Regions from separate parts of the Mesorhizobium sp. C432A genome, predicted to be linked through region 4. Evidence: predicted binding sites of a transcription regulator. Region 4 holds the regulator's gene; each other region holds the start of a gene.
The links. Region 4 encodes PhoB, which activates phosphate uptake and scavenging genes when phosphate is short. Its sites were predicted from a motif close to TGTCATNNANCTGTCAT; they were not measured.
Positions count from the first base shown of each region.

Region 1 (2,199 bases), 2.8 Mb from region 4:
CCGACCAGACGCCGTCGGAGCCGACCAGCAGTTTGCCGCGTGCCTCGATCTCGCGGCCGTCCACTTCGGCGGTCACGGCGACATATTGCGCGTCTTTGACGATGCGGGTCACGCGGGCGCCGGTGATGAGCTCAATCTCCGGCCGTTCGGCCATTTGCGCCAGCAGCGCTGCCTGCAGATCGGCGCGGTGAGCGACGAGATAAGGCGCCTGCCAGCGCGCTTCGGCGGCTTGCCCAAGCGGTACCCGCGCCAGTTCGCGCAGCGTCCCGGCGTCCTTGAGCACGACCGCTTCCGGCCGCAACGCTGCGGGCAGCAGCCGGTCGAGCACGCCGAGTTTTCCAAGAATGCGTGTTGCGTTGGGCGAAAGCTGGATGCCGGCGCCGGCCGCGTCTAGGTGCTGTGCCTGTTCGATCAGCTTTACCGGATAACGCCGTCCGGCGAAGGCAAGGGCAGCGGTCAGCCCGGCGATGCCGGCCCCGGCGATTATGACCTGCCGGGACCTGATGTCTTCCATCGGGCTTGTCGCGGAAGGATCAGGCGGCCTGGTCGATATAAAGGCAACCGGCCGGCAGCGTTTCCGTCGCCCTCAGCTTCGCCGAATAGCGGTAGAGCGTCGAGCAATAGGGGCAGACCTTTTCATTGTCGTCGCCCATGTCGAGGAACACGTGTGGATGGTCGAAGGGCGGGTTGGCGCCGGTGCACATGAATTCCTTGACGCCGATGTCGATTGCCGGATGGCCCGCATCGTTCTGGAAGTGGGGAATGGAACCGCCTGCCATCGTCGTCTCCTTGATCTCGTCGAAAAGCATCTGGAACATAACAGACCTGTTTGCAAGATCGATGAAATGAAACTGTCGCAAAAGCCTGTCAGAGGATACGGTGAGCCGGTTAAGTGCATGTCCCTGAAATCGGAATGGTTTTCGCCGAAGGGCCATGCGTCACAAAAGCGTGTTAGAGGCATGGCACGTCCAGCGGCGCTCCAAGGGACGGTTGGCGGGGAAGAGCAGGAACCATGAACGAACTGAAGCCGGTGCAGAGCGAATTCATCAATGTCGAGGTGGCGAGCCCCGAGGGCGGCAACCCCGATCGGTTCGTCAACCGTGAGTTCTCCTGGCTGCAGTTCAACCGGCGTGTGCTCGAGGAATCACAGAACGAGCACCATCCGCTGCTCGAACGCGTCCGTTTCCTGTCGATTTCGGCCGCCAATCTCGATGAATTCTTCATGGTCCGCGTCGCCGGCCTTGCGGGCCAGGTGCGCGAAGGCATTGCGCTCAAGAGCCCCGACGGCCGCACGCCGGAGCAGCAGCTGGAACAATTGCTGCGCGAGGTCGAGCGGCTGCAGGAGGACCAGCAGAACAGCCTTTCGGCGCTGATGTTGCTGCTCAACAAGGAAGGCATTGAGAGCATCACCCGCGATGCACTGACCAAGGATGAGAAAGTCTGGCTGGAAGATCATTTCCAGGACCAGGTCTTCCCGGTCCTGACTCCACTGTCGATCGACCCGGCGCATCCGTTTCCGTTCATTCCCAATCTCGGCTTCTCGATGGCGCTGCAATTGCGCCATCGCAAGAATGGCGAGGAGATGAGCGCGCTTCTGCGCCTGCCGGTGGCGCTGAAGCGCTTCATCCGTCTGCCCGACCGCAAGCAGCACGTTCGCTTCATTCCGTTGGAGGAGGCTGTCGGCCTCTATATCGGCAAGCTGTTCCCCGGCTATGAGGTCAAGGGTTCCGGCACCTTCCGCATCATCCGGGACAGCGATATCGAGGTCGAGGAAGAGTCGGAAGATCTCGTGCGCCTGTTCGAGACGGCGCTGAAGCGGCGCCGCCGCGGTTCGGTCATCCGCATCGAATTCGACAAGTCGATGCCCGGCGAATTGCGCGAGTTCGTCGCCGGCGAGCTTGGCGTCTCTTCGAGCCGCATCAGCGTTCTGACCGGCCCGCTGGCGCTCAGCCAGATTTCCGAGATCGTCGCCGTGCCGCGCGACGACCTGAAGTTCACCCCCTACAATCCGCGCTTTCCCGAGCGCATCCGCGAGCATGGCGGCGACTGTTTCGCGGCCATCCGCGAGAAGGACATCGTCGTCCACCACCCCTATGAATCCTTCGACGTGGTGGTCCAGTTCCTGCGCCAGGCGATGGCCGACCCGGAGGTGGTGGCAATCAAGCAGACGCTCTACCGCACCTCCAACGACAGCCCGAT
Region 1 covers NZ_CP100470.1:4,983,790-4,985,988, reverse strand. The annotation lists gene NLY33_RS24425 (FAD-dependent monooxygenase) at 1-514, opposite strand, end outside; gene NLY33_RS24420 (zinc-finger domain-containing protein) at 534-779, opposite strand; gene NLY33_RS24415 (RNA degradosome polyphosphate kinase) at 1,013-2,199, shown strand, end outside.
Region 1: NLY33_RS24415 (RNA degradosome polyphosphate kinase) is a predicted target of PhoB. The motif match lies at 842-858, and genes of this name have one in related genera.

Region 2 (2,199 bases), 120 kb from region 4:
TGCATGCGCTCGGCCTCGAGCTTGTGACGCCGGAAGCGAAGGTCGATCCACAATGCTGCGGCTGAAAGCACCAGGATAGCCAGGCTGACTGCAGCGGCGGCGAAGGCCTGCGACACCGGTTCGACCGTGAACTGCGATATCTCGATGGAGGAGTCCGGGAAGATCGACACCGCGCCCATGGCGATGAAGTGCAGGCTGCAGATCGCCAGCGTCAACAGGATGGCGGCGGCGATTGTGGCCTGCATGGACGGCCGTCGCAACACCACCAGCAGCGCCAGCGCGGCGAGGGTGACGCCTGTCAGCACCGAGACGCCGACCAGCAGCGGGTTCCAGACGATGCGCCCTTCGACCTCGAAGGCGGCCATGCCGATATAGTGCATGGCGGCGATACCAGCGCCGAGGACCGCGCCGCCGACCAGAGGGTAGTCGATGCCCCGGCGCAAGGTGGCGATCCACATGCCCGCAGCGGTCAGGGCGACGGAACCGGCGAGCGAAAGCGCCGACATTTCCGTATTGTAGGCGTTGGGGATTCCGGGAGAAAAGGCAAGCATTGCGATGAAGTGCGTCGCCCAGATACCGAAGCCGGTGGAAGTGGCTGCTATCATCAGCCAGGTATAGCGGTTGCGCTCGCTCGAGCGGTCGACATGGCGAAGCAGGTTGACCGCCGAGAAGGAAGAAATACCGCAAATGAGCGCTGCCAGTGCGACCAGTCTCAGATCGTGCTCATGCACGATACAATTATAGACCGTCAGCATCTCGCCCCACCTGCTCTCCCACAGCAATCAAGCCGTCCACTTGATTAGTATGCCACGCTTGACGAAGAATCGGTTATGCGAACTACAACTACAGCGGGTTTTTCGGGTTGTACGTTGCGGCGATCCTGTCTCATTCCAGACGCACGGTTACAGCAGCGCCTGGCGCGATGCCGCTCGGCCGATCTCGATCTGGCCGAGCGCCGGTTTGGCGGCCGCACGGTGCAGGTGCGTGGCGCTGTCACGCGGGCCCTTCACGCATCGCTGGGCGGTCGGCGATCCTTGCAGGCCCACCATGCCCCATTCTATCGCTGAGCCGGCTTGGCATTTCTCTCGGTCCTCGTTGCAAGGCGAGGGGGCGCGAAGTTAGCCGGGTATGAAATTCACGAAACAGCAACAAATCCGTTGTCCGATTGTCATCAGAGACACATATTGCGTTCGCGGGAGCGCCCCTTTCGCCAATGACAAACGGGAGATGAAACATGAAGTTGTTCGGCTTTGCGGCCGGTGTTGCCGCCACCTTGACCCTGCTTTCCACCACCTCCGCCTTCGCCGCCACCCAGATCAGTTGGTGGCATGCAATGACCGGCGCCAATGCCGAGGTGGTCGACAAGATCGCCAAGGATTTCAATGCCAGCCAGAGCGACTATGAAATTCTCCCTGTTTTCAAGGGCACCTATCCCGAAACGCTGAATGCCGGCATCGCTGCCTTTCGTGCGGGGCAAGCGCCCGACATCATCCAGGTGTTCGACGTGGGTACCGGCGTCATGATGGCCGCCGAAGGTGCGATCAAGCCGGTGGCCGATGTGCTGACCAGCGCCGGCGTGACCTTCGACAAGAGCCAGTATTTGCCCGGCATCGTCGGCTACTATTCGAAGCCGGACGGGACCATGCTGTCCTTCCCCTATAATTCCTCGTCGCCCATCCTCTACTATAACAAGGATATCTTCCAGAAGGCCGGGCTTGATGTGAACAATCCGCCAAAGACCTGGAACGAGGTGTGGGAAGCCGCCAAGAAGATCAAGGCGAGCGGCGCCGCTTCCTGCGGCTATACCTCGACGTGGTTGACCTGGATCCACCTTGAGGCCTTCGCTGCCTGGAACGACGTTTCCTATGGCACCAACCAGAACGGACTTGCCGGAACCGACGTCGAGCTCAAGATCAATGCGCCGATCTTCGTCAATCATTTCCAGGCGCTCGCCGACCTGGCCAAGGACGGCACCTTCAAATATGGCGGCCGTACATCCGAAGCCAAGCAGATCTTTCTTGCCGGAGAATGCGGCATCTTCACCGAATCGTCGGGGGGTCTCGGTGACATCGTCAAGTCGGGCATGAACTACGGCATCGGCCAGCTTCCCTATGATAGTGACGCCAAGGGCGCGCCCCAGAACACCACGCCGGGCGGCGCCAGCCTGTGGGTGTTCGGCAACAAATCGGACGAGGAATA
Region 2 covers NZ_CP100470.1:1,913,352-1,915,550, forward strand. The annotation lists gene NLY33_RS09260 (bifunctional diguanylate cyclase/phosphodiesterase) at 1-755, opposite strand, end outside; gene NLY33_RS09265 (hypothetical protein) at 903-1,049, opposite strand; gene ugpB (sn-glycerol-3-phosphate ABC transporter substrate-binding protein UgpB) at 1,235-2,199, shown strand, end outside.
Region 2: ugpB (sn-glycerol-3-phosphate ABC transporter substrate-binding protein UgpB) is a predicted target of PhoB. The motif match lies at 1,156-1,172, and genes of this name have one in related genera.

Region 3 (2,199 bases), 360 kb from region 4:
AATAGGGAATAGTCAGCAATTCGCGGCAGCCTTCACTACTGCCTACTGCCTACTGCCTACTGCCTCACGCCGCAAAGCGCTGCGCTTCCCCGCCATAATAGTTGACGTAGCGGGCGCCGATTTCCTTGACCGGCATCACCACGAACACATCGACGGTGGAGAACTCACGGTCGATGACGCAGCCGTCGCCGATGCGGGCGCCGACGCGCAGATAGCCCTTGACCAACGGCGGCATGGCCGCAATCGCCGCCTTGGCGTTGACCGCCTCGATCGGCATCAGGTCCATCGAGCAATAGCGCCCGGAGACCGCCCGCACATCCCAGGCGGAGTTGGTCCGGCAGTGATGGGCAAGGTAGGTGAGCGCCTCGGCATGCGCAGCCGGCACCGTGCCAGGGAACGAGGCACAACCGGTCATCACGCCGATCTCATAGTGGTTGATGTAGGCCCAGATGCCTTGCCACAGCGCCTCGATGGTGCGCTTCGAGCGGTATTCCGGCAGCACGCAGGAGCGGCCGAGCTCAAGGAAGCGCTGGCCAGGATGGCGGGCGATCAGCTTGGTCAGTTCGAACTCGCCTTCGGAATAGAAGCCGCCGGCGGTCGCGGCAATCTCTTGCCGCAGCAGGCGGTAAGTGCCGACGATGCGGCGATGCTCGGGGCCGGAGATCGAAGTGTCCAGCACGAGGAGATGGTCGCACAGCGGGTCGAAGCGGTCGGCGTCGCGGCGGTCCTGCGCCTGGAACAGGTCCTTCCTGGCGCCAAGCTCGTCATAAAACACCCGGTAGCGCACTTCCTGGGCGGCGGCGATTTCGGCCTCATTGCGGGCAAGCCGCACTTCGAGATTGCCGATACGGCCCAGCGGTGCGCCTGTTGCGACGGCATCGGCGTTCCGCGCGGCGAGCAAAGCGCCGCCTGCGCTGGGCCGAGTGTCACATTCCGGCATAACTGTATGCACGAGTGATTCTCCTTCGAGCCATCCCTCTTGGCACGGGGATACGGTGTAGGTGCAACAGGATTGTGACAGTACCGTGATACGGCGCGACGGGCAATACTTCGTCGGCTGGCGAAAACCCTCATTCGGCTACCTACGTGACGCGAGGATTGCGCCAGCGTCGCCTTGAAGCGCGTCGCGCTGGGACGATTCACGCGACGCGCTTCAAGTCTTTGTTTTGTGCATGTCGTCTTCTCAAAACCGGGGCCACTTTTGAGCGACATGAATTCAGGCGGCCACCTGGCCCTCGACGGCATGGACCAGCGCGTCGGGATCGAGCGGCTTGGTGACAAAGCCGCTGGCGCCATGGGCGAGCACGGTGTGGCGGGTCTTTTCCTGGCTGTCGGCCGAAAGCACCATGATCGGAACCGGCGGCACAGCCATTTCCTCCTCGTGGCGGCGGATGGCGGCGATCGCGTCCAGCCCGTCCATAACCGGCATGTGCAAATCCATCAGCACCACATCGAAGCGATTTTTCAGCCCGGCTTCGGTCACCGCCTCGACCGCGGCCTTGCCATTGCCGACCACTTTCACGCGGTGTCCCGCCTTCAAAAGCGTGGCGCGGGCAAGCATGGCGTTGATGTCGTTGTCTTCGGCGATCAGCACCGACAAACCTTGCTGGCGCCCGCCATGGGCACGAAGCGAGGACGCGCCGGTCTTTTCCGGCTTGGGCGGCGGCAAGGCAGGGGCATGACTGGTCAGCAGCACGCGCAGCAGGGTTTCGCCGCGCACCGGCCTCGCCAGGAAGGTGGCGTAGCCGTTGGTGCGGAATTCGCCAAGCATGCCGCGGTCGGTCGGCGCGATCAGCGTGATCGCCTCGCAATCGGCAAAGCCACTCTGGCGCAGGCGCTTGAGCAGTCTGCCGTCGCCGTCCTCCAGGGCCGCGTCGATCAACAGCACATCGCAATGTTCGGCGAAGGGCGTCGCCTGGGAAGCGGTTGCGGCGACGTCGACGGCGCCGCCATGGGCGCGGATGGTGCGGGCGATGGCGTCCGCCTCGACGGCGTTCTTCGACACGATCACGGCGCGCCGGCCGGCCAGGATGTTCTGCCGGTTCTGCGGTGCTTCGGTTGCTCCTGCGGCCGGGATCTCGAAGACGAATTCCGATCCCTCGCCAAGCCGGCTCGACACCGAAATGGCACCGCCCATGGCGGCGACCAGGCGCCTCGATATGGCCAGACCGAGGCCGGCGCCGCCATGGGTGCGGGTCG
Region 3 covers NZ_CP100470.1:2,158,559-2,160,757, forward strand. The annotation lists gene olsB (l-ornithine N(alpha)-acyltransferase) at 65-940, opposite strand; gene NLY33_RS10350 (response regulator) at 1,217-2,199, opposite strand, start outside.
Region 3: olsB (l-ornithine N(alpha)-acyltransferase) is a predicted target of PhoB. The motif match lies at 1,004-1,020, and genes of this name have one in related genera.

Region 4 (2,199 bases):
GCCGGAGGTGATCCTGATGGACGAGCCCTGCTCGGCGCTCGATCCGATCGCCACCGCCCGTGTCGAGGAGCTGATCGACGAACTGCGCCAGAACTACACGATCGTCATCGTCACCCACTCGATGCAGCAGGCGGCGCGCGTGTCGCAGCGTACAGCGATGTTCCATCTCGGCTATCTCGTCGAGGAGGGCGCCACCGACAAGATGTTCACCAACCCCGACGACAAGCGCACCCAGGACTACATTACCGGCCGCTTCGGCTGAGCCGTCCGGCGGGTGAATTTTCAGGCACGAGGACCAAGATCATGGGTGAACATACCGTCGCCTCCTTCGATGAAGAGCTCGGGCAGATCAGCAAGCTGATCCGCGACATGGGCGATCTGGCAGGCTCGATGGTCAGCGGCTCGACCAGGGCGCTGCTCAATTCGGACAATGCGCTGGCACAGCGTGTCGTTTCCGACGACGCCATCATGGATGCGCGCCAGCGCGAACTGGACGACCGCGCCATCACGCTGATCGCCAAGCGCCAGCCGATGGCCAACGATCTGCGCGCCGTGGTCGGCTCGATCCGCATGGCCGGCGACCTCGAGCGCATCGGCGATCTCGCCAAGAACATCGCCAAACGCGTCGGCACCGTGGGCTTGAGCGTCACGCCGCGCGACCTCTCGCACTCCATCGATGCCATGGCGCAGCTGGTGCTGATCCAGGTGCAAGGCGTCGTCGAGGAATATGCCGCCACCGATGCGGCAGCTCTTGCAAAACTCAGAAATGACGACGAACGCATCGACGTCAAATACACGTCCGTGTTTCGTGAGCTCTTGACCTACATGATGGAAGACCCTCGCAACATCACCGCCTGCACGCATCTCTTGTTCTGCGCCAAGAATCTTGAGCGCATCGGCGATCATGTCACCAACATCGCCGAAAATGCGTATTATGTGCTGACCGGCCAGCAATTGCCCGCCAATCGTCCGAAGCAGGACGAGACGGCGATGGCCACGCCGGCCTGATGAGGGTGAACTGCCTATGATCGCGCCACGCATCATGGTCGTGGAGGACGAGGAGCCGCTAGGCGTGCTCCTCCGCTACAACCTCGAATCCGAAGGCTATCACGTCGAGGTGGTGACACGCGGCGACGAGGCCGAGATCCGCCTGCAGGAAAACGTGCCCGATCTCCTGGTGCTCGACTGGATGGTGCCCGCTGTTTCCGGCATCGAGCTCTGCCGGCGGCTTAGAGTGCGGCCCGAAACCGAGCGGCTGCCGATCATCATGCTGACCGCGCGCGGTGAGGAAAGCGATCGCGTGCGCGGCCTGTCCACCGGTGCCGACGACTATCTGGTCAAGCCATTCTCGACGCCGGAGTTCATGGCGCGCGTGAAGGCGCTGCTGCGCCGGGCCAAGCCGGAAGTGCTGTCCAGCGTGCTCAAGGTCGGCGACATCGTGCTCGACCGCGAGTCGCACCGTGTCTACCGCAAGAAGAGCGAGATCAGGCTCGGACCGACCGAGTTCCGGCTGCTCGAATTCATGATGCGCCATCCCGGCCGCGTGTTCTCGCGCAGCCAACTGCTCGACAATGTCTGGGGCGAGACGATCTATATAGACGAGCGAACCGTCGACGTGCATGTCGGGCGGCTGCGCAAGGCCGTCAACAACGGCCGCATGCCGGATGTCATCCGTACCATTCGCGGCGCCGGCTACGCTATCAGGGAAGACTAGGATGCTGCGCGTCGCGCCGTTGCCGGCCATTCAGGCGACATGCTTGCCGGATTTCGCCTGAATGCCCGGCGCGAAAATCTCCTGGTCGACGAAGCCGAGCGCGCGCATGGCGCAGCCTTCGCGGATCAGCGGCAGCTCGTTGGGCTCGGTGTCGAAGGAGATCGATTTCGAGTGCTGGCCGCCGGCGGTCTGGGCGATCGCTTCGCGCAATGCCGGTTCGATCAGGTCGAAGGCGGCGGCGCTGACGCCGACCATGGCGACGGGTGCCGGATCGATCAGAGCAAACAGGCTGCCGAGGCCGAAGCCGAGCGCCTCACCGGCCCTGCGATAGGCTTCGCGCTCCGGGCCATCGGTTTCGCGGGCGCGCGCGGCGAGTGCGCGCATATCAGCGTCGCCGATATCGACCGGCTCGGCATCCTCGCCCATCATTTTGGCGCTGCGCCAGATGGCGTAGTTTCCGGCATAGGCCTCGACGCAGCCGCGCC
Region 4 covers NZ_CP100470.1:1,796,411-1,798,609, forward strand. The annotation lists gene pstB (phosphate ABC transporter ATP-binding protein PstB) at 1-262, shown strand, start outside; gene phoU (phosphate signaling complex protein PhoU) at 304-1,008, shown strand; gene phoB (phosphate regulon transcriptional regulator PhoB) at 1,025-1,714, shown strand; gene NLY33_RS08670 (ROK family protein) at 1,745-2,199, opposite strand, start outside.